DNA from 4 places in the Glutamicibacter sp. V16R2B1 genome. Region 2 is predicted to be linked to each of the others. Evidence: riboswitches for the same ligand, from Rfam matches in the RefSeq annotation. Region 2 holds a riboswitch; each other region holds the start of a gene.
The links. A riboswitch is a leader RNA that binds a small molecule or an ion and turns the genes downstream of it on or off. The one in region 2 is predicted to bind S-adenosylmethionine.
Positions count from the first base shown of each region.

Region 1 (5,729 bases), on a different contig from region 2:
TCGCCATGGGCTGGGACAACAGCCACCTGCAGTCCTTCCACAGCGCGGACCCCACCCAGGGATGGGGCAAGCCACAGACCGGAACCAGCTGGTATGACCAGCTTGCCCTGGACGAGGAGCTGGAGGGCCAGCCGCAGGAGGGCACCACACTCGGCCAGGCCCTGGCGGTCAACCCGGGAACCTTGTTCTACGTGTACGACTTCGGGGACAACTGGACGCACCGTCTGACCCTCGAATCATCAACCCCCTGCCCGGACGAGCAGTGCGCCGCCCGGGTGCTCGAGGGGGAAATGCGGGCGCCGGTGGAAGACAGCGGAGGATTATCGGGCTGGTACGACAAGCTGGAGGAGTTCCACGCCGAACAGCCCACCGAGGAGCAGCAGGAAACCATCGACTGGCTGCGCTGGCGCTCCGGCGATGAGCTCGACTTCGACCCGCTGACCTACAACCAGCAGGCGGCGAACCGCGAGCTGGAACTGTACTTCAGCCTCGTCTCGGGAGACTCGGTCTTCGGCCAGTGGCTGCGCGCCAAGCCCTCGGGGGTACGGCGCTACGCGCTGATCCTGGCCAGCGAGGCCGGAATCACCGACGCGGCGGAGGGGGCGCCGATTCCCGAATGGTTCTTCACGGAGATAGTTCGGCCTTTCCAGGTGCTCATTGAGCTGGCCCAGGGCGAAGGCATCAAGCTCACCCCCGCCAGCTGGATGAACCCGAAGGCCGTGGCGGAACTGGTGAACCGCCTGCAGTGGGAGGGCATCGACTACGAATCCTCCTCCCGCAAGCGTGAACACTCGATGCATACGGTGGCCCACTTGCGTGAGGTGGCGCGCATGGCCGGACTGGTGCGGGTCTACCGCGGGCGTGTGCTCGCCACGAAAAAGGGCAATGAACTGGCCGGGGATGAACAGCGCCTCGCCCGCCATCTGCTCAACGCCATCAACACGGCGGAAAAGGATGAGGGCCTGCGCGATGGCACCATCGCCTACTGGTTGTGCCGGGCCGCCGGGATCGAGGCGCTGAGCGACGCGGCGTCCGACTACATCACCGAGGTCATGAACTTGCTGGGTTACCGGATGGGGCCGCTGGGTCAGCCGTTGGGGCGCCATGCGGTCGTGCACCGCAGTACTCTCGCCCACCTGTTTGAGGAGCTCGCCCGGTGGCACCGACGCGACTCCGGGGGCTACTTCTCAAAGCCTGCCCAGGAACACGTGGACGAATTCGCGCGGATGGTGCTGCAGGCTCCCGTGTCCTGAGGCGCGCCGTAACGGGGCGAGAGACGAACCGGTCCACCGCCTGACTACGCTGTTGGCCTGCGGCCCCTAATGGGCCGTGCATTATGGCTTTGGTGTGCCCAGAATCTGGAATCCGCCTCATCCGTCGATTCACATGTCGTCACAGAAGCGGAAGATGACGGGATGTGACGCCCGAAATGTCGCCATAAGACTGATCATTGCAGCTTGTGACCTGCCCTTTGAGCCGTTCTCCATCCCTGCGCCAGACTGGTGGACAACGAAGGCGATGACCTTCAAACCATCCAGAGCGGCCGAGAGATCTGGCTCTACGACGTCGCGGCAACCACCCCCTGGGGCACGGTGCTACTGCCAGAAACGATGGAGAATTTCCTGGCTGACCCCTCCTCAGTGAGGCTGCGCGGCCGGGACGCTTCGTCGCGGTAAAGACGAGGAGTACACATGATCAGCCTGCGCAACGTATCGACAAGCTTCGGCACCGGCAGCGACGCTTTTACGGCCGTGGACAACGTGTCCCTGGACATTCCCCAGGGCTCGATCCAAGGAATTATCGGTTTCTCGGGAGCGGGAAAATCGACCCTGATCCGCAACATCAATCTCCTGCAGCGCCCGGACAGCGGTTCGGTCCAAGTTGGCGGCGTGGAATTGACCGAACTTTCAGAGGAAGAGCTGCGGCGCGAACGCCATCAAATCGGCATGATCTTCCAGCACTTCAACCTGCTCAATAACCGCACTGCCGCCCAAAATGTGGAGCTCTCGCTCAAGTTTGCCGGGGTTCCCGCCCGCCAACGGAGAGCGAAGGCCCAGGAGGCGTTGGCCATTGTGGACCTGGCCGACAAGATCCATTCCTATCCGGCCCAGCTCTCCGGCGGCCAAAAGCAGCGCGTGGCCATCGCCCGCGCCCTGGCCACGCAGCCCAAGGTGCTTTTGTGCGACGAACCCACAAGCGCCGTTGACCCGCGCACTACCGCCTCGGTACTCCAATACCTGCTGGACATCAACGCCAACCTGGGAATCACCACCGTGATCGTCACCCACGAAATGAACGTGGTCAAGGCCATCGCCGACAACGTGGCGGTAATGGAGGACGGGCGGCTGGTTGAACAGTTTGACCTGGCCGAGTTGAGGCAACCGGGTTTCAGCCCGCATACCGCGATCGGACGCTACCTGATCAGTGACGAGATCGTCCTGCAGCGCCCCACCGGCCATGAAGAACACCGCACCCCGCAGCTGTCGGCTGCCGCATCCTAGGAGACGTCTTGAGCACAATCTATCTTCCGCTTGCGGCCGCTGCGAGCAGCAACGGCGCAGTGGCCACCTTCAGCATTGACCGCCTGCTGGAACTGGGACCCGAGATCGGCGTCGCGATCGGCCAGACCCTGGCGATGCTGCTGGTCTCCATTCCCCTGGCGATCCTGATCGGTACCCCCTTGGGAATCTGGCTCTATTCCATGTCACCGCAGGGCCTGCGGTCCCGACCGCGGCTGCACCGCATCGTCGACGGTGCAGTGAACACCATCCGCTCCTTCCCGTTCCTGATCCTGCTGATCGCGATCATCCCGGTCACCCGGTTCATCGTCGGAACAACGGTGGGTACCGCCGCGGTGATTGTCCCGCTGACCATCAACGCGATTCCCTATTTTGCCCGCTTCGTGGAACAGAACATCACCCAGCTGGGGTCGGGCGTCGTTGAAGCCGCCAATGCCATGGGCGCCACCCGCGGGCAGATCATCCGCGACGTCCTGCTGGTGGAGGCCCGGCCGGCGCTGTTTGGCTCGATCACCATCATGACCGTCTCCTTCATCTCCTACTCGGCCATGGCAGGGCTGGTTGGCGGGGGAGGGATTGGCGACTTCGCCATCCGCTACGGCTACTACCGCTACGAGACCGGTGTCATGCTCCTGGCCATCGTGCTGATGATCGCGCTGGTGCACCTGGTGCAGGTCTCCGGCACGGCGCTGGCCCGGCGCTACGACAAACGATAGCCAGCACCCGTTACTTCACCTTCACTACTTCAAAGGAACACCATGTCACTGACTCGTCGCAGGATCATCACCTCAGCAGCCGCCTTGGCCGTCACCGGTCTGCTGGCTTCATGCGGTTTGACCGGCAATGTCAATGCCGGGAACGACAAGACCATCAAACTGATCGTCACCGAATCGGCGCCCACCCAGGAGCCCACAAAGATCGCCGAGCGCATCCTGGAGGAACAGGGATGGGATGTGCAGGCGACCTACGTCACCGACATTGTCCAGCCCAACCACGTGGTGGCGAACGGTGATTATGACGCGAATTTCTTCCAGCACGCAGCCTACCTGGAGCAGTTCACGGCGGATCAGAACATCGAGGTGGACCCGGCCTTTTACATGTACGGTTCACCGGCCGGGCTGTACTCGACCAAGCACAAGTCGGCGAAGGAACTGCCCGATGGGGCCAAGATCGCCATCCCGGTGGATCCCTCGAACAACGGCCGGGCCCTGGCCCTGCTGGCCAAGGAGGGGCTGCTGAAGATCACCGAGGGCAAGAGCGTCATCCACCTTTCGCAGAACGACATCCTGGAGAACCCCAAGAACTTCTCCTTCGTTGAGGTGGACCAGCAGTCGCTGTCCAAGACCCTGCCCGACGTGGATGCCGGCTTCCTGTTTGTGAGGCTCGGCGGGGAGATCGGGCTGACCCCGCAGGATGCGCTGCTGTTTGAGGAAGAGGAGGACGCCCTTCCCTACAACAACCTGGTGGCGGCAAAACCCGGTTTCATGGAGACCGAGAAGGGCAAGGCCCTGGAAGCCGCCTACCATTCCGATGAGGTGCGCGAATGGTACGAAGACTACCTCGACGGCGCACTGCCCACCCCCTGGGATCGCGACCCGGCAGCGGACCTCGCCACCTGGAACACCCAGAACTAACGAACACATCTAAAACGCCTGCGAGGGACAAGCCACCGGCTTGTCCCTCGCAGGCTCTACGCATTGCCGGGGTCATGGCCATCGCTCGTGCCCAATAACCCGTTCTCGTGAACGGTGGGCAGGAGCGCGTCACCCCGACGGGCCAGCGGGCCGAGGACCAACCGCTCGATCAGCCGACCAGGCCCATCCAGCGCTCATGCAGTTCGGAAATGATGTCATCGAGCACCGAGGCGGGGCGTTCGGCGATCAGGTCGGTGCCGTACACGGCGGCCAGCAGGGCGACGGCGTACGCGTCGGCTTCTGGATCCCGGGGCTGCTCGGCCTGCGGATCCTCGTCTTCGTTCTCATCGGCCCCGCCAAAGTAGGCGGCATAGGCTTCGGCGGCGGGACGGTCCAGGGAAGCGGCAACGGTGTCCACGATCCCGCGCAGGGCCTCGGCAGCGCTGCCTTCCAGTCCCTTCAGGTGCCCCTGCCAGTCCCCGGCTGCGGCGGTGGACTTCTCCAGGGCCGAACGCAGGATCAGTGCGGCGGCGGCGGCGGTATTCGCCGCCGGTTCCCCGTGGCTGAGGAACGCGGCCGACTTGGCCAGCGCCTTCGTGTTGGCCTGCGGTACCCGGGCGATGAGTGCGGTGACCGCGGCGCGCGGCAGCACCCCGGTGCTGTCGTTCTGGGCGCCCGTGGGACGTGCCGCATAGCCCATGTCCGCGCTGTCCAGCCCGCTCAGGTTCGCCGGGTCCCCGGCCGCGATGCCCTCGGGGCGCTCCACGGCGGCGAATTCGGTGTCGATCCAGCGCTCCAGCGGCTGCGGCGCGGATTCCGGGAAGGAGCCGGTCAGCTGCTTGTAGGCGCGCAGGGAGGCCAGCCACATGCAGGCGGCCTCATCGCTGGCGACCCCGCTGTTGGCCCACTCCAGGGCTTCGAGCAGACCGTCGGCCACGTACAGGGCCAGCAGTTCGGTGGCCCCGGGTTCGTGTCCCTCCCGGGCGTGGGTCGCGCCGTCGGCCAGGCCAAGCAGGACCGCGAAAACCTTGTCGGAGTAGTCGTCGGGCAAAACTTCAAAATCACCGGTTTGAGTCACGCCTCCCATTCTAGCCACGCCCCGGCCGCGCGCAGGTGCCCGGCCCCGGCCGGGTGCGGACCTAGGGTTCGGGGGAGGTGCAGATCTCCATGAAGCGGGCCACGGCCGCGGACATCGGGCGGCTGGCCTCCCAGATCGCCCGCAGCGGCCGGTTCAGGGCGGTGCCGGCAATGGGCAGCTGCACGAACCCGGGGTGGGCGGCGCTGCCTTCGATGGCCAGCCGGGAAATCACCGCCGGTCCCAGCCCGGCGGCCACCGCATGGGTGATGGCCGAGTTGGAGTTGAACTCCACGATCGGGGTGACCCGTTCGGTGCCCACATAGCTGTCCAGGAAGGCGCGGGTGCCCGAACCGGCCTCGCGCTCCACCAGCGCGGTGGCGGCCAGTTCGGCCAGGGTGACCGGGGTGCCGCGCTGCACCCACGGGTGGTGTTCGGGGGTGATGAGCACCAGCTGGTCGGTGTAGACGGTCAGGGCCACCAGCCCCTCGGGCACCTGCG
Region 1 covers NZ_VATX01000019.1:43,188-48,916, reverse strand. The annotation lists gene FDN03_RS14220 (plasmid pRiA4b ORF-3 family protein) at 1-1,253, shown strand, start outside; SAM riboswitch class I at 1,528-1,617, shown strand; gene FDN03_RS14215 (ATP-binding cassette domain-containing protein) at 1,692-2,501, shown strand; gene FDN03_RS14210 (methionine ABC transporter permease) at 2,510-3,235, shown strand; gene FDN03_RS14205 (MetQ/NlpA family ABC transporter substrate-binding protein) at 3,278-4,153, shown strand; gene FDN03_RS14200 (hypothetical protein) at 4,323-5,231, opposite strand; gene FDN03_RS14195 (LysR family transcriptional regulator) at 5,293-5,729, opposite strand, start outside.
Region 1: it holds a riboswitch for S-adenosylmethionine, as region 2 does, so the genes downstream of both, FDN03_RS14215 (ATP-binding cassette domain-containing protein) here and FDN03_RS01765 (methylenetetrahydrofolate reductase) in region 2, are expected to answer to the same signal.

Region 2 (5,729 bases):
CAGCCAGTCGGCCAGCCCCTCGGGCAGGTTCCCCTCCAGGGCCACATCGTGCGGCACGTGCAGCAGCGAGGTGGCGGTGCCCACCGCCAGGCGTCCGCCGGCGGCGGTCACCGCCTGGCGCAGGGCGCGCAGCGCGATCAGCGAGGCGCCCAGGTGGTTGCGCCACACATTGCGGGCATCCACGATCCCGGCCACCACGGTGGTGCCCTGCAGCTGGCCAAGGAATTCGGGCTGCGGGGCCACCCCGCGCACCAGGTCCACCTGCACCGCGTCCACCCCGGCCCGGGCCAGTACCCCCAGGCCCTCACCGGGGCGGGTGAGCTGCCCGGCGGTGCCGTACCCGGTGGTGACCAGCAGCGCCGGGCGCGGGCCGGAGGACAGCTGGCGGTACACGCGTTCGGCCAGGCCGCCGGGCACCGCGTGCCGGGCACCGGCCTCGGTGACCAGGGCCGGCTCATCGAGCTGCACCCAGCCCACCCCGGCGGCGGCCAGCTCGGCCAGCAGCTGGGCGTAGACCTCGACGAGCTCATCGATCCGGTGCAGCGGCGTGAACCCGGAGCGGGCGGCGCCCTCCTCGGCCTTGGCCAGCAGCAGGAAGCTGATCGGGCCGACCAGGGTGGGGCGGATGGTGTGCCCGGCCCGGGCGTGGGCGGTGAAGTTCTCCAGCAGCCCGGCGGGGTTGGCGCGCAGGGTGGTGCGCTCGCCGAGCTCCGGGACCAGGTAGTGGTAGTTGGTGTCGAACCACTTGGTCATTTCCAGTGGGGCGCGCTGCGCGTCACCGCGGGCCAGCGTGAAGGCGTCGGCGGTGCTCAGCGGGGCGCTGAGCACCTCGGCGAAGCGGGAGGGCACCGCCCCGAGCGCCACCAGCGTGTCCAGCACCTGGTCGTAGTAGGCGTGGTCCCCGGGCAGGGAGCCGTTCGCCGGGTCAAGCCCCAGCTGCACCAGGCGTTCCAGGTTCTGCTGCTGCACGGCAAAGGCCCGCTCGTGCAGCTGCTGCTCGGTCAGGGTGCCGGCCCAGTGCGCCTCCAGCGCCTTTTTCAGTTCGCGGCGCCGGCCGATGCGCGGGTAGCCGAGGATGCTGGCCTGCGGGAAGTGCTGCTTGCTCATGGTGTTCTCCTAGTTTTCTGCCGGGCCGGGGTGCCCGGCCGGGTCGTTGGGCAATTCGGTGGTTCGTCGGTGGAAGCGGGCGCCTAGGCCCCGCTGTGGGCGGCCCAGGATTGGGCCAAGGTGCTGCGGGCGCCGGGCAGCTGCAGCTGCTCGATCACGTCCAGGCTGCCGCGGTGGTCGTTGAACGTGTACAGGTGCAGCCCCGGGGCCCCGTCATCGAACGCCGCCCGGGCCAGGTCCACCGCCCAGCGCACCCCGATGCGGTGGCGTTCGGCGTCGCTGGTCGCGCTTTGCAGCGCGTGGGCCAGGATCGGGTCCGGCTGCACCCCGGTCAGCGCCGCCAGCCGGTTTAGCCGGCGCAGCGAATTGAGCGGGATGATGCCGGGGATGATCGGGATGCACACCCCGGCGCGGCGGGCCGCGGCGAGCAGCCCCCGGTAGTCCTCGGGCTGGAAGTAGACCTGGGTGATCGCATAGTCCGCCCCGGAGCGCTGCTTGCCCAGCAGCACCTCGATGTCGTGCTCGAAGCTCGGGGACTCGGGGTGGCGGTGCGGGTAGGCGGCCACCCCCACCCCCAGCCGGCCCCCGGCCAGGGAGGCGGCGTGTTCGTCCTCCACCTGGCGGATCAGCTCGATCAGGTAGCGGGCGAACGGGAATTCACCGCGCCAGCCCTGCGGGTCCTGCGGCAGGTCACCGCGCAGCGCCAGCACCCCGCGCACCCCCAGGGCGATGAAGTGGCGGATCAGCACGCGCAGCGACTGCGCCGACTCCCCCACACAGGTCAAGTGCGCCAGCGGGCGCAGCTTGGTCTGGGTGACGAGGTGTTCGATCAGCGCCAGGGACTGGGCGCGGCGGGCCGGGGTGCCCGAATAGGTGACCGAGACGTAGTCCGGGCTGGTGTCGGCCAGCTGCTCGATGCTGTGGTAGACCGACTCGGCCACCTCGCGGTTCACCGGCGGGTAGAGCTCGTAGGACAGGGACGGTGGGGCCACCGAACCGGGCATGTGTTCCTCCTCGTGTCAGCGACGAGGCAGTGCACCGTGACCCGCACCCTGGGGTGCGGCCGGCAGCGGCCGGGCCCGGCGCGGCGGCCGGGGCGGATCGGACGGTACTGCTCCATCGTTTCTGGCATTAGCACCTTTCGGTTTCCCGGTGGTTGCTGCGGCGTCGTCGAGCCAGATCTCTTAGCCGCTCTTGATGGGTTGTTGGTGATTCCATCGTTCGCCAGGGCCCGGCGGCGGCGCAAGCACGCCGGGCCGCGCCGCGTCATCCGCCGTCCCACCCCGTCATGTGACGCGTGAACGTTAAGATGACGCGATTCTTACGCCCGCAGTGTGACGCGTGGGCGGTGACCGGTTTTCCCCGGGTTGCCGGGGGCGCACCGGGGGGCAGGGCCGCTGAAGTGTTGCGCCGGGCGGCTTTGTGTGACGCGGTGATGACGCGCCGTGCGGCCCGTGCCAAAGCCCGGCCGATCACCTACACTCCGGGAAAGGATGAAAGTCTTCGGCCACTGGGTGCGCCGGCAGGGGCCGCGGGCGCAGGGGCCGAACCGGTGCCAAGGAGCCGCAATGTACACCGCAATCCGCCTGTCCTTGACCGTGGTGCTGTGCCTGGTCGCCTCGCTGGTGTTGCCGATGCTGTATTCGCGCCTCCTGCAGCCGCTGCGCCAGCAGGTGCAGTACGGCGGCACGGTCAGCGGCCTGCTGGTGCTGACCGGGGCCTGCCTACTGGTCTACAGGCTGCTGCTGGCAGTGCAGGGCCGGGTGCTGGAGGAGTTGCCCCGGCGCTGGCCGGCCGCCGGGCTGGTGGTGCTCACCGCCGCCGGCTGTGTGCTCTTGAGCTGGTACGGGCAGCTGAGCTGGTTTTTCGGGACCCAGTCCTTCCTGGCCGCGCTGGTGTACATCGGGTTCACCCTCGGTGCGCTGCTGCTGCGCCGCCCGGCCCGCCCGCTGGATCGGCGGGCCGGGGCATGACCCCGCACGCTTCCCGGACCGCGGCCGGTGCATCATCTAGGCTGGTGACTACGATGAATGCCAGGCAGAAGACCCACCTAAGCGGCGGGCGCGAGCGCGCCATCAGCGAAGCTGCACGCCCCGATGAGGACGAGTTCCGTGTGGACATTGAGCGGATCCGCTTCTCCCCCTACTTTTCCCGGCTCTCCGCGGTCACCCAGGTGATCCCGCAGGCCGGGGCCGGCACCGTGGTGCACAACCGACTGACCCATTCGCTGAAGGTGTCGGCCGTGGCCCGCTCGATCGCGATCGGGCTGCGCAACTCGGATCCGCGCACCCAACAGCTGGTGGAGGAGCTGGGCGGCTGCGACCCGGTGGTGGTGCAGGCCGCGGCCGCCGCCCACGACCTGGGCCACCCGCCGTTTGGGCACCTGGGTGAGCAGGAGCTGGACCGGGTGGCGCGGCAGAGCCTGGGGCTGCCCGACGGGTTTGAGGGCAACGCCCAGACCTTTCGCATCCTCACCGCCCTGGACAGCTGCGACGCCACCGCCCGCGGGCTGAACCTGACCCGGGCGGTGCGCGCCGGGGTGCTGAAGTACCCGTGGTCGCGCAACGAATGGCTGAACCAGCCGCTGCGCTCCCCGCAGGACCTGCCGCGCGGGGCCGGGAACCATTCGGGGGCCGGGGCGGCGAAGTTCTCCTGCTATGACATCGAGATCGCCGAGATGCACGATGTGCTCTCCGTGTTCCCGCGCATCGCCACCCACCAGCAGACCCTGGAATGCTCGGTCATGGACATCGCCGACGACATCGCCTATGCCGTGCACGACCTGGATGACTTCTACCGGGCCGGGGTGCTGCAGTACACCACGGTCTCCGCCGAGCTGCGGGCCTGGCTGAACCATTCGCGCTCCCTGGCCGAAATCCCCGAAGGGGAACTGGACATGCGCCGCCCGGGTCACGCGCTGGAGCGCACCTGGCGCCGGCTGCTGGCCAAGGACCCGTGGGTCGCCTGCCCGGAGGCGTTCCGCGACTCGGTGGAACGGGTGGAACACGACCTGGTGGAGGGGCTGCTGGCGGTGCCGTACAACGGCGGGCTGGAGGCGGACCGGGCGGTCACCGGCTTCACCCGGCGCTGGATTGACCGGCTGCAGGCCTCGATCGCGGTGGAACGCACCCCGGTGGTCCGCAGCGGCCACGTCCGGCTCGCGGACGCTGCCTGGCATGATGTGGTGGTGCTCAAGTTCGTGCACTCGCGCTTCGTGCTGGACCGCTCGGATTTGGCGGTCTACCAGCGCGGGCAGACCCGGATCATCTCCTCGCTGGCCGAGGGGTTCAAAGCCTGGCTGAATGACCCGGACGACGCCTCCCGCGCCCCGCGCCGGCTGCTGGATTCGGTGGAGGCCGCCACCGAGGAGTACCGCCAGCTGCGGGCCATGGAGCCCCAGCGCTTTGGGCCGGCCGGGGACGGAGAGGTCCAGCGCCTGGGCCAGGCCCGGGCGATCGTGGACTATATCGCCTCCTTCACCGACGCGCAGGCGGTGTCGGTCAACGCGCTGCTGACCGGAACCTCGGAAGGGATCTGGGAAGTGGGCCGCGGACTCTAGCACCCGGCCCGGTCGCTGCCGAACGCGCCCAACCTTCAGGCAGCCCCTGTCGGTCACATTGCCTGCGGGGATTGGCGCGGCGGCAGGGCTTGTGCCAAGAATGGTCTGGGGTTGGGTCCAAGCCAGGCCCCTGACTTCTACGACGGGATGAACCTTGGTGTTGCGTGTTCTTGTTCCCTCCAACGAGTTGGCCCGCCGCCTGGATCTGCCCGGGGTCGAGCCGATCGTGTGGCATTTGAACGACACTGCCGCGGATGCCCCGCCCGCGCAGGTGCTGGTGACCGAGCGGCCCCGCAACCCGCAGCACCGTGCCAGGGTCTCGCGCATTCCGGGACTGGAGCATGTGCACCTGATGTCGATCGGCTACGAGTGGGTGCTGGAGCACCTGCCCGCCGGGGTGGGACTGAGCAACTCGCGCGGGGCCATCGAGGACGCGACCGCCGAGCACTGCCTGGCCCTGGTCCTGGCCGCGCTGCGTGGGGTGGACACCGCCGTGCACCGCCAGCGTGAACAGCGCTGGGAACCCACCTGGGGCGGCAGCCTGCACGGGGCCCGGGTGCTGTTGCTGGGCTACGGCGGGGTGGGCCAGGAAATCGAGCGACGGCTGCTGCCCTTCAAACCAGCACAACTGCTGCCGGTGGCCCGCACGGCGCGCACCCTGCCCGATGGCACGATTGTCCACGGCGTCGATGAGCTGGATTCGCTGTTGCCGCACGCCGAAGTGGTGATCGTGGCGCTGCCGCACACCGATGACACCCAGCGGCTGGTCAACCAGGGGTTCCTGGCCCGGATGCGTGACGGGGCGCTGTTGGTGAACATCGGCCGCGGCGCCGTGGTGGACACCCCCGCCCTGTTGGCCGAGCTGGAGGCCGGGCGGTTGCGCGCGGCCCTGGATGTCACCGACCCCGAGCCCTTGCCGGCCGGCCACCGGTTGTGGCAGGCCCCGGGCTGCCTGATCACCGCGCACGTGGGCGGGAACACCCACCGGGTGATGGAGCTGGTCTACGACCTGGCGCTCACCCAGGTCCAGGCGCTGGCGGCCGGGACCGAAGCACGAAACATG
Region 2 covers NZ_VATX01000004.1:51,618-57,346, reverse strand. The annotation lists gene metE (5-methyltetrahydropteroyltriglutamate--homocysteine S-methyltransferase) at 1-1,107, opposite strand, end outside; gene FDN03_RS01765 (methylenetetrahydrofolate reductase) at 1,191-2,111, opposite strand; SAM riboswitch class I at 2,221-2,311, opposite strand; gene FDN03_RS01760 (hypothetical protein) at 2,676-3,080, shown strand; gene dgt (dGTP triphosphohydrolase) at 3,134-4,666, shown strand; gene FDN03_RS01750 (2-hydroxyacid dehydrogenase) at 4,824-5,729, shown strand, end outside.

Region 3 (5,729 bases), on a different contig from region 2:
AGGGTTGGCACTAAGCGGTCCTGCTGCCAGTGTAACCACGGGCAGCAGGACCGCTCAGTGCCGTTTCCGGGCGTTCGGCGGACGCACATGTTGCTTTTTGGTCCCGCGAATAAATTAGGTCAGTCCCGGCCTTCGGGGCGCTCCGGCTGCTGTTCCCCGCTCAGCTCCTCGGCCTGCTCGGCAAGTTCGGCCGCTTCCTGCTTCTCCTGTTCGGCAGCGTTCGTTTCCTCTTCCTGCAGTTCCTCCACATGTTCAATGTCTTCACGGGCCTGGGGCACCGGATCGCTGGTTTCCCTGCCGGTCCACACCTTCACCACCCGCCACCCCGCCGCGGTCAACGGCACGGCCACCACCGCACCGACGATTCCGCCCAGCACGGTTCCGGCGGTCAAGGCCATCAACACCACCAGGGGATGCAGGCTCAGGGTGTGCGCCATGACCACCGGCTGCAGGAAGTGGCCCTCCAGCTGGTTCACCAGGATCACCGCGGCCAGCACAATCAGCGCGCTGACCGGACCGTTGGTCACCAGCGCCACCAGGGTTGCCAGCACCCCCACCACGGTCGCGCCGACCAGCGGAATGAAGGAGCCGAGGAAGACAACCACCCCCAGCGGCAGCGCCAGCGGTATCTGCAAAATCAGCAGGGTGAGGGTGATGCCTGCGGTGTCCACGGCGGCCACGATCGCGGTGCCGCGAATATAGCCGCCAAACGTGTGCAGCGCCCGGTCCCCGGAAAGAATCCAGGTGTGCCGGAAGTGGGCGGGCGTCCAGGAGACAAAGAACGCCCAGATCTTGTCACCGTCCTTGAGGAAGAAGAACAGGATGACCAGCAGCAGGATCGTTCCGGTGACCAGGCTGCCGGCGGCGGTGAGGGTGTGCAGCGCCCCGGTCCCGAATTCGGAACTGGTGATGAACGAGGTCACCCGTTGCACCGCGTCATCCAGCTGTTGCCCGTCAATGCTGAACGGCAGTCCGCCCACCACGTTTTGGACGGTGGAGTTCAGCTGGTTGAACCCCTCCACGGCCTGCTCGACCAGGGTGGGCCACTGGTTTATGACCGAGAACACCAGCCCGGTGCCGATGCCTCCCAGGATCAGCAGCGCGCCAAGGAAGACGGTCCACGCGGCCAAGAGCGGGGACATGACCCGGCGCAGCCGAATCACCAACGGCCACAAGGCGCAGGAGAGGATCACGGCGATGAGGGTGGGAATCACGATCAGGGTCAGCCGCAGCATCCCCAGGACCACCAGCCCCGCAATCACGCCGATGATCAGCAGCTGCAGGCACCGGGTGCCGAGCCTGCCCAGCGGGTCGGTCCACAATCCCTGGAAGGTCACCGCGGGGCGCTCAACCGAGGCCCACGCCTGTTCATCCAGCGGGGAGGACTCCACCCGTGTTTTCCTGCTGCCTGATGTACGCCTGCGAAAGAAAGCCATGGTCGCTCCTACCATCGGCCAATAGTGGGTCGGGCAGCAGTCGCGCCCGCTAGGTCCTGCACTGCCGGTTCAGTCGAGCACCGTTCCCCTCGACATCACCGTTTCATCTTCCTGCCGCCGCAGATGCAGCGGCGCTGCACCCCGCAACCGCCTATTCGCGGCCGGACTCGGCCTCGGTGCAAATGCACAGCCGGTTGCCCTGCTTGTCCGTGACAATCACCCAGCTTGGCGCGTACTCGTAGTTGAACTCCGCGTCGGTGCTTTTCAGCGTTTCCAGCAGGTCGCCACTGTGGCTGTGGGGCACCGTCACATCAACGTGGAATCGGTTCTGGTTCGGCGTCTGGGTCTCCTGGAACCAGATGGCCGGGCCACGGCCATGCGGGTCGGTCAGCGCACCGTCCGCCGCCTGTTCATAGCCCAGGGCAGCCTGCCAGATCTTGGAGATCTGTTGCGGGTTTTCGGTATCGATGGCGATTTCCACCGTCCGGACCAGGCCCAGGTCCACTTGGGCACCAAAGTTTTCGGCCTGGTCGGAGATCTGGGTGGCCAGGGTGAAGTCCCGTGATGTCACGCCGCCGACATCGTGGGACACCAGGTTGACGAACACCGTGTCATAACGCCAGTCGACGTCCGGATGATGTCCGGCTTCCTCGGCCAGCGCGCCAATCGCCGACACGAGCTGAATCGCGGCGGCCGAGCTCGGGCACTTGAAAGCGGTCCGCAGGGACCCCAGCCCGTAGCGCCAGTGCGGCAATTGTGAGAGCCGTGCCTGGATTTCGTCTGTTGACAGCACATCTTTGCCTGACATTGTTCTTGCCTCTCTGCGGATGGAGCCAACGACCGTGACCATGATGGCCACGGTCGTTCTCAGCTTGCCGCGCCCCTGGAAAAGAAAGAAGGCCCTTTAGCCAATTGCCAGCGTTGCGCGTCCAACGCGCCGTCGCTTGTCGAAGCAAGCCTCCGCCCCCTGTCCCGGTCTACATACCCAGCAGGAGGATCTTCTCCATCGCTACCGAGATCGGCAGGCGGACCAGCAGGCCCGGCAGGTCCTGCCAGTGCTCGGGGTTGAGGTTCGCGCCGTTCGCGCCGAGGCTCCCGCTGGAAAGATTCAGTTCGGCCAACCGGCCCTCGAACCAATCCTCACGCCTTGCCCACTTCGCCTTGCTCCGGCAGCGCTCCACGACGCTTTCAAGCTTCGCGTGCAGTAGACAGTACAGTTCCGGGGTAAACCCGGCGCGCATCCACTTGTTGATGTACCGTTCCGTGTCATGCCCGCGATACAGTTCGCCATCCAGCAGCATTGCGGACCGTTGGCTCTTGACGATGAGCCAATTTCCCTTCGGACGCGGGACGTACGGTGGAGCGTACGGGTTTTCCAACAGTGCGGCATCCCACCGCAGGTCCAGTTGTTTCCTTACCGTTGGTTCATTTCCCTTGACGCCTGCCGGCAGACCGTACTTGTCGACCGGAATCTCTAGCGGGCCTCCCCGAACCAGCTCGGCCCGGCCGTCGGCACGCAGTCTCATGGCCTGATAGATCTTCGCGGCCGATTCCGTGCCAACAACATCATCACCGTAAAGCTCCCGGCGCCAGACCTCGAAGTCCTGCGCATGTTCCTTGTTGAAGTTCTCGTGCTGGCTGCGTTCGTTTTCAGACAATTGTTGTTCCCCTCGCATGGGAGGACCCGGCGACGGAGGATTTATCTCCGCCGCGGCATCCACCGACTTGCCCGGCGGCTGGTGCCGCGGACCGGTTCTTCCCCTGGGGCACCCCGCTCGGTTGAGGAGGGTTGCCGTGCAGCAAGCCAGGTACTTATCGCTGCAGCTCGTGAACCTGGGAATCATCCTATGCGTCCGGGCCGACGGTTTGGCGTCCTCGTAGGCCGCGATTGCTCACTGTGGATTGTTCATTATCGAAGGAACGGTCCACTTGTCACCTAATTCGTGTTTCTAGCGCTGCAGCCGAGGGTCTTCTGTCGGATCCGTGTACGGGGCGGGGCAGCCCTGGCTGACCGCTTCGGGGCGCAGCTCAAAGTGCCACGGCTCATTTTCGTACACCGTGCACAGTCCGTAGTAGCGACCGTGCTGGTCTAGCCATGCCCGCGCGTCATAGGATCCGATGTCTATCGCGTTGCCGGAAACATGCGGTGAAGTCTGCGCAGTTGCAACCCACCGGGCGGCTTCACGCTTCGACCCGTACCGGTCTACCGCTTCGTCCAGCAGCTGCTGCTGAAATGCTTCCGATCGCCAGCCACTGTTGACGATGAACTTGATGTCATCCTTGGCGGCGTCGTCTGCTGCCTCATTCATCGCCTCGCGCAGGTCCGGACTCAAGTAGTGCACGGCTGGCATCCGGGACTTCAGCGTGGTTCCTGAAGGCACATCCCCGCCAGCCACCCCTAACGAACCTGCCCTTGGTTCTTGTTCTCCCTGGACCACCGACGTCACGGTTGCCGCCATGGATGAGGGGCTCCAGTCACCGCGGGTTCCGAGCGTTAGGGCCAACGCAAGCACCCACAGGGTGGTAAGCAGCGCCAGAAGCACCAGGATGATTTTGGTCAGGAGGGATTTCTTGCGGCTCTTGGCCGGTCGCATTTTTCTCATGGAACCAGTCAAGGCGGCGTCCTGTTGCCGGGCCGTATCGAAATTTTGATATGCCCGCAATATGTTCCGGCTCGTACGATTGGGGCTATGCGTGTACTGATCGTCGAGGACGAACTCCTGATGGCGGAGGCGATCCGTGACGGATTGCGCTTGGAAGCCATCGCTGCAGATATTGCCGGGGACGGTGATACGGCCTTGGAACTTTTGGAGATCAATGCCTACGACATCGCCATCCTCGACCGTGACATTCCCGGCCCCTCCGGTGATGAAGTGGCCCGTTCCATCGTGGCCTCCGGTACCGGTTTGCCGATCCTGATGCTGACCGCTGCCGACCGGCTCGATGAGAAGGCCTCAGGTTTTGAATTGGGGGCGGATGACTACCTGACGAAGCCATTTGAGCTCCAGGAACTGGTGATGCGCCTGCGGGCATTGAGTCGGCGCCGGGCTCATCACCGCCCTCCGGTCCGCGAAATAGCTGGAGTAAGGCTGGATCCCTTTCGCCGCGAGGTTTACCGAGAAGGCCGCTATGTGGCTTTAACACGCAAGCAGTTCGCGGTATTGGAAGTCCTCATGGGGGCGGAAGGCGGAGTGGTCAGCGCGGAGGAGCTGCTGGAACGAGCATGGGATGAGAATGCCGATCCCTTCACCAATGCGGTGCGCATTACGGTCTCAGCCTTGCGGAAACGTCTGGGCGAACCGTGGGTGATCGCAACAGTTCCAGGGGTCGGATATCGCGTCGAAGCCCCGGACAATGAAGTACCTATGGGGTTGGACAGTGAATAAGCCAAAAGGACTGAGCGTGCGACTGAAGCTCACTTTAAGCTACGTCGGTTTTCTGATGTTGGCTGGCGCGCTGCTGCTCACCGCCGTCTGGGTTTTCCTGCTGCGCTATGTTCCCGAGGGGAACATCGACAGCGCTAGAGGTTTCGTCCCGAACCGCTCGGATCTACTTGATGCCTTTGGACCCGCGGCCACCGGCGTGCTGCTCTTCCTGCTGGTTTTTGGGCTCATTGGAGGCTGGTTCCTCGCCGGTCGGATGCTTGCCCCCTTGGATCGCATCACGCAAACCACCCGCGCAGTGGCCGAGGGCGACCTCGCCCGTCGGATTCACCTCCCTGGTCGCAACGATGAATTCGGGGAGCTTGCTGAAGCCTTCGACACCATGCTGGAGGAAGTGGAAGCACACGTCGCGGAGCAGCAACGATTCGCCGCCAATGCGTCCCACAAATTGCGCACCCCATTGGCCATCACCCAAACACTGTTGGATGTCGCCGGCAAAGAGACGGACATAGACACCGGTGAGCTCCTCCAGCGGTTGGGGACAGTCAACAAGCGGGCCATCGAACTGACCGAGTCGCTGCTGTGGCTGACCCGAGCCGGACAGAAGTCCTTTACCCCAGAAATAGTCGACCTGTCGTTGCTGGTCGAAGAAGCCACCGAAACCCTGCTGCCCCTGGCAGAAAAACGCCTCGTTGGCTTGGAAGTCGCCAGCGAGGTTGCGACCACCCACGGCTCTCCCCCGCTGCTGCAACAGCTGATCATCAACCTGATTCACAACGCAATTGTGCACAATCTGCCTGAGAACGGAACGGTGTGGATCAGCACTGGAAACGCGGCAGGAAAGGGCATTTTGACGGTGGAGAATACGGGCGAGCACCTGCCGCCCGAGCTGGTGAACACACTGACAGAG
Region 3 covers NZ_VATX01000013.1:132,465-138,193, reverse strand. The annotation lists gene FDN03_RS09650 (AI-2E family transporter) at 120-1,391, opposite strand; gene FDN03_RS09645 (4a-hydroxytetrahydrobiopterin dehydratase) at 1,588-2,286, opposite strand; gene FDN03_RS09640 (hypothetical protein) at 2,414-3,094, opposite strand; SAM riboswitch class IV at 3,153-3,269, opposite strand; gene FDN03_RS09635 (M15 family metallopeptidase) at 3,386-4,051, opposite strand; gene FDN03_RS09630 (response regulator transcription factor) at 4,127-4,822, shown strand; gene FDN03_RS09625 (HAMP domain-containing sensor histidine kinase) at 4,839-5,729, shown strand, end outside.
Region 3: it holds a riboswitch for S-adenosylmethionine, as region 2 does, so the genes downstream of both, FDN03_RS09640 (hypothetical protein) here and FDN03_RS01765 (methylenetetrahydrofolate reductase) in region 2, are expected to answer to the same signal.

Region 4 (5,729 bases), on a different contig from region 2:
TGGACATGAACCACCAGGGCGGGATCCGGGCCCGGGAAATCGAAGCCGGAAAATTCCTGCCCTGTTGCTCCACCGCGAGCACGGACCTGGTCATCGATGCCTGATCCGGTCCGTACTCCCGACCCTGGCGGGAGGACAACAGGGTCGGATGGCAAACGAAATCGTTTGTCGAACATTCTCTCGTCGTGGCGACAAACCTCTATCACACCACGTCGGTGACGCTATCAGCCTCTCAAGGTTGTTTCACGTGGAATCGGCGGTCGCCCTCCCACGCAAGCGCCGGCACCCCGGGCGTCGCATGGGGAGCTAGAACAGGGTGGAGGGTTGCCGCGCGCCGTTCGGGTTTTCCAGCTGCAGCAGGATCCGCTTGGCCTGCAGCCCGCCCAGGTAGCCCCCCAGCGAACCATCGGTACGCAGCACCCGGTGGCAGGGCAGCACAATGGGCAGCGGGTTGGTGGCGCAGGCCGACCCCACGGCCCGTACGGCCGCAGGCTTTCCGATGCGTTCGGCCATTTGCCGGTAGCTCAGGGTGTGTCCGTAACCGATGTGGCCCAGTTCCAGCTGGACCCGGCGCCGGAATTCGGTGGAGAGCCGCAGATCCAGCGGCAGGGTGAAGCTGGTGCGGTGGCCGCTGAAGTACTCCTCCAGCTGCCGGGCCGCGGTGTCCAATGCGCCCGGCGAGCGCAGGATCCGGGCGCCCAGGCTTTCGCTGAGCTGTTCCAGCACACGCTCGTGCTCCTCCGAGGCGAAGGCCACCCGCACCAGCCCTACCTCCGTGGCGGCCACCAACAGGGGGCCCAGGGGCGACTGCACGATCCGGTACACCGCGTCGGTAAGGTGCTCCCGGTGGGCGGCCTGCTCCAGCCGGTCGTGCAGGCTGGCCAGGAGGCGCTGCTCAACCTCGGTCGGCGGGGTGTTCAGCGGGGCGGTGCCATCAAGCTGACTCATGGTTTTCCTCCAGTTGCTGATCCGGCGTCCATTCGGCGTCGCAGATTGCTGATCCCGTCGGCGGCGGCGCGCCGCGCTGCTTCCGGGGTTCCGGAAAGAATCTGGGAGATCTGCCGGTAGTCCAATCCACCCAAATAGCGGTACGCAACGACCAAGCGTTGTTTTTCCGGCAACTGCTTGACCAGCTGCCACAGCTCCAGGTTTTCGGCCCGGCCTTCCGGCCCGGCCTCCGTCGAGGGGGCGTGTGCGGCGGGGTCGGTTTCCAGATCCTCGCCCCGCTGGCGGCGCAGCTCATCGATGGCCTTGCGGTGGGCGATGCGCACCAGCCAAGCCTGGACGTTGGCCTCCGGATCCAGTTGCGGGTAGGCCCGCAGGGCGGCCAGGAAGGTTTCCGACCAGGCGTCCTTGGCGCGGTGTTCATCCAGCAGGGAGCGGCACACGCGCAACACGCTCAGTCCGTGGGCCTGCACGATCTGTTCGAATGGCTGCTTCATGGTGCTCCTGGTGATTGGCTCTCACCATGTAAACGTGGCGGGACAGCTTTTCGTGAGGTCTTTGGCCGGATTTCCTGCGACCACCCACCGGGCGGTGGGGGCCGGCCCTGTTCCTAGACCACGACCGGGTCACCGTCGCGCAGGGCCAGTTCCAGTTCGCGCAGTTCGCCCAGGTCCAGGGGCACCACTTCCCCGTTCTCCACGCCCTGGGGCAGGCGGCGTCCGAGCAGGGTATCGCGGATGATGCGCATGGTCGCCCCGTGGCTGACACACAGGATGCGCCGCTGGGGGTGGGTGGCGGCCAGCTGGAGCAGGGCCGGCACTGCCCGGCGCAGCACGGCCGAACGCGGTTCGGCCTGCTCCATCAGCTCCTGCACCAGGTCCTCATCCAGCTCCGAGCGGCACTGCCCCTCCAGTGGCCCGAATCCGCGCTCCACCAGTTCCGGTACCGGCGGGCCGGTGCGGGCCCCAAGGGTCTTGGCAATGATCTGCGCGCTTTCCTGGGCGCGGCCCAGCGGGGAGGCCAGGACCACATCCCAGCCCTCATCGGCCAGCCGGGCGCCGACCGCGCGCGCCTGTTCCCGCCCGGTCGCGTTGAGCGGGATGTCCGTCTGCCCCTGCAGCCTGCCTGCCAGGTTCCAGTCGGTTTGTCCGTGTCGAACCAAAGCCAGTGCACCATTCATACTTCTTGAGTCTAGCCAGTACTGCCGGTGGCGCTGAATCCCCCGGGGTGCGGATGGCCGGATGGGGCCTGTGACGCGCCGCGCAATCTTTCGACGCACAACTTGGGTCACATTCACACATGTTGAGACACTGGGGGTAACCATCCCGAGCGGCCGAGAGATCTGGTTCGATGACGCCGCAGCAACCTGCCACAGCCGGTGGATACGGTGCTACCGCCAGAAACGATGGAGCTGTCTTCGGCCATAGGGCCAGTGCAGTGAAGACAGACATTGATTCCGGGATATTGCCTTGATGGCCCTCCCGGCCAATGCCGCGGTGGGCCGGAAGACGAGCCGATAAGGAGTCACGCCACCATGGCCGACCACAAGTTTGGATTCCGCACCCGTGCCCTGCACGCCGGCGGAACCCCCGATGCCGAACACGGCGCCCGCGCGGTGCCGATCTACCAAAGCACGTCCTTCGTATTCAAGGACACCGATGATGCGGCGAACCTATTTGCGCTGCAGAAGTACGGGAACATCTACTCCCGCATCGGCAACCCGACAGTGGCCGCCTTCGAGGAGCGCATGGCCTCCCTGGAGGGCGGGATCGGCGCGGTGGCCACCGGTTCGGGCATGGCGGCGGAGTTCATCACCTTTGCCGCGCTGGCCCAGGCCGGGGACCACATTGTCGCCTCTGCGAAGCTCTACGGCGGGACCATCACCCAGCTGGATGTCTCACTGCGCCGCTTTGGCATTCAGACCACCTTCATCGACTCCAACGACCCGGCCGATTTCGAGGCCGCGATCGGGTCGAACACCAAGGCGGTGTACACCGAGGTGGTTGCCAACCCCTCCGGGGACATTGCCGACCTGGCCGGGCTGGCGGCGGTGGCGCACCGCCACGACATTCCGCTGGTGGTCGATTCGACGCTGACCCCGCCCTACCTGTTGCGTCCGATCGAGCACGGCGCGGACATCGTGATCCATTCGGCGACCAAGTTCATTGGCGGTCACGGCACCACCCTGGGCGGGGTGGTCATCGAATCGGGCACCTTCAACTGGGGCAACGGGAAGTTCCCCACCATGACCGAGCCGGTACCCAGCTATGGGAACGTCTCCTGGTGGGGCAACTTCGGGGAGTACGGGTTTTTGACCAAGCTGCGCAGTGAGCAGCTGCGCGATTTCGGTCCCTCCCTGCCGGCCCAGTCCGCGTTCCAGCTGCTGCAGGGCGTGGAGACTCTGGCCCAGCGGATGGACGCGCACCTGGCCAACGCCCAGCAGGTGGCCCAGTGGCTGGAGGCCGATGACCGGGTCAGCTACGTGAACTATGCGGGCCTGGCCTCCCATCCCCAGCACGAGCAGGCGCGCAAGCTGCTGCCGCTGGGTGTGGGTTCGGTCTTCAGCTTCGGAATCAAGGGCGGCCGGCAGGCCGGGGCCAAGTTCATCCAGGCCCTGCAGCTGGCCAGCCACCTGGCGAACATCGGTGATGCGCGCACCCTGGTGCTGCACCCGGGGTCCACCACCCACCAGCAGCTGAGCGAGGAGCAGTTGCAGGCGGCCGGGGTGCCGCAGGACCTGATCCGCCTGTCGGTGGGCCTGGAGGATGTCGAGGACATCATCTGGGACCTGGACCAGGCACTGAGCGCCGCCCAGCAGCCGGAGCCGGAGCACCAATTCGAGATGCCGTCCTATGACGCAGCGGCCTGCGCCGTGCCGGCCGGGAAGGGAGCGAACTAATGAGCACCGCACTACGCACCTGGCAGGGCCCCAGCGCCGCGCAGCGCCTCCAGATCCTGCGCGAGACCACCTCGATCGCGATTGTGGGGGCCTCGAACAAGCCCTCGCGGGCCAGCTACTTCGTGGCCACCTACCTGCTGTCCTCCTCAAACTACCGGGTGTACTTCATTAACCCGGTGGTGGACGAGATCCTGGGCCAACCGGTCTACAAGTCGCTGGCGGACCTACCCGAGACCCCGGACCTGGTTGAGGTCTTCCGCAAGCATGATGACCTGCCCGGGGTGCTGGACGAGGCCCTGGCCGTGGGGGCCAAGACCCTGTGGCTGCAGCTGGGTTCCTGGCACGAGGAGGTGGCTGAGCGCGCGGAGGCCGCAGGGCTGAATGTGGTCATGGACCGCTGCGTGAAGATCGAACACGCCCGCTTCCACGGCGGGCTGCGCCTGGCCGGGTTCAACACCGGGATGATCTCCTCCAAACGCCAGCTGCTGGCCTAGCGCTTGCCCGCTGCCCCCGCCACGGCCGCAGGCTGCCGGCCAGGCGGGGCGGCGGGCCGGCAAATAGTGATTGACAAATATCAATCGGATCGGTGACGATAGACAAATCACCGACCCGAGGAGTGCGCCATGGGCGCCAAGCCATTCGCCGCGATCCGCCTGCTGCGGCCCTTCGCGCGCCGCGACTACACCGTGTTGGCGTGCGCCCTGGTGCTCTCCACCCTGGCCCACGGCATGTGGGCGGTGGCCATGGTCTACCAGGTGCGCCAGCTCGGCGGCGGTCCGGTGCAGCTCTCCAGCGTCGCCACGGCCACCTCGCTCGGCTTGATTGGCCTGGTGCTGCTGGGCGGGATCGCGGCCGACAGGTACTCCTGCCGCAAGATCCTGCTGCTGGTGGAAACCGCCTCACTGCTGGTGATGAGCGCCACGGCGGCGCTGGCCCTGACCCACAGCCTGCAGCTGTGGCACCTGGTGCTGGCCGGGTTCCTCTCCGGGGCCGGGGCCGCGTTCTTCTATCCGGCCTATTCGGCACTGCTGCCGCGAATGCTGCCGGCCGCCGAGCTGCTGGCGGCCAACGGCATCGAGGGCACGGTGCGCCCGGTGGTGCAGACCGCGTTGGGTCCGTTGGCGGCCGGGGTGCTGGTGGCCTCGGTTTCCCCCGCCCACGCTATTGCCGGGATTTCGGTAACCCACGTGGCGGCCCTGCTGACTCTGCGCCGCATTTCCCATGCCCCGGCCTATGACCGGCCCGCCGGTGGCAGCGGGCAGCAGGCCGGGGGCGGCATCATCCACCAGCTGCGGGAGGGCGTGGGCTACACGGTGGGCACCCCGTGGCTGCGTTGGACCCTGCTGTTCGCGGTGGTTGCGGTCTTCACGTTCATTGGGCCCTTCGAAGTACTGCTGCCCTTCGAGGTCAGCGACCGGCTGGGCGGGGACGCGACGGACTTCGCCTCCGCACTGGCCGCCTACGGCGTGGGCTGCGCCCTGGGGTCAATGGCCACCGCCACGCTGCGCATGCCCCGGCGCTACCTGAGCATCATGATGGCCTGCTGGGGTTTTGGCTCCCTGCCGCTGGTTGCCGTGGGCTTCGTCCCGGCCCTGTGGTGCCTGGTGATCCTGCTGTTCATCGTGGGGCTGACCGACGGGATTGGGCAGGTCACCTGGGGCACGCTGCTGCAGCGGCGGGTGCCGGCGCACCTGCTCGGCAGGATTTCCAGCCTGGACTTCTTCGTCTCCCTGGCCCTGATGCCGGTCTCTATGGCCGTCACCGGACCGCTGAGCCAGCTCGTTGCGCCGCGGGAGATCTTCATCTTCGCGGGCCTGGCCTCCCCGGTCTTTGCCGTCATCGCCTGGTGGTGCGGCCGCTTCTGGCGGGACGAAATCGCCCACCC
Region 4 covers NZ_VATX01000007.1:85,294-91,022, forward strand. The annotation lists gene FDN03_RS04505 (iron-sulfur cluster-binding domain-containing protein) at 1-104, shown strand, start outside; gene FDN03_RS04510 (methylated-DNA--[protein]-cysteine S-methyltransferase) at 307-948, opposite strand; gene FDN03_RS04515 (sigma-70 family RNA polymerase sigma factor) at 945-1,442, opposite strand; gene FDN03_RS04520 (histidine phosphatase family protein) at 1,556-2,125, opposite strand; SAM riboswitch class I at 2,263-2,357, shown strand; gene FDN03_RS04525 (O-acetylhomoserine aminocarboxypropyltransferase/cysteine synthase family protein) at 2,480-3,844, shown strand; gene FDN03_RS04530 (CoA-binding protein) at 3,844-4,338, shown strand; gene FDN03_RS04535 (MFS transporter) at 4,468-5,729, shown strand, end outside.
Region 4: it holds a riboswitch for S-adenosylmethionine, as region 2 does, so the genes downstream of both, FDN03_RS04525 (O-acetylhomoserine aminocarboxypropyltransferase/cysteine synthase family protein) here and FDN03_RS01765 (methylenetetrahydrofolate reductase) in region 2, are expected to answer to the same signal.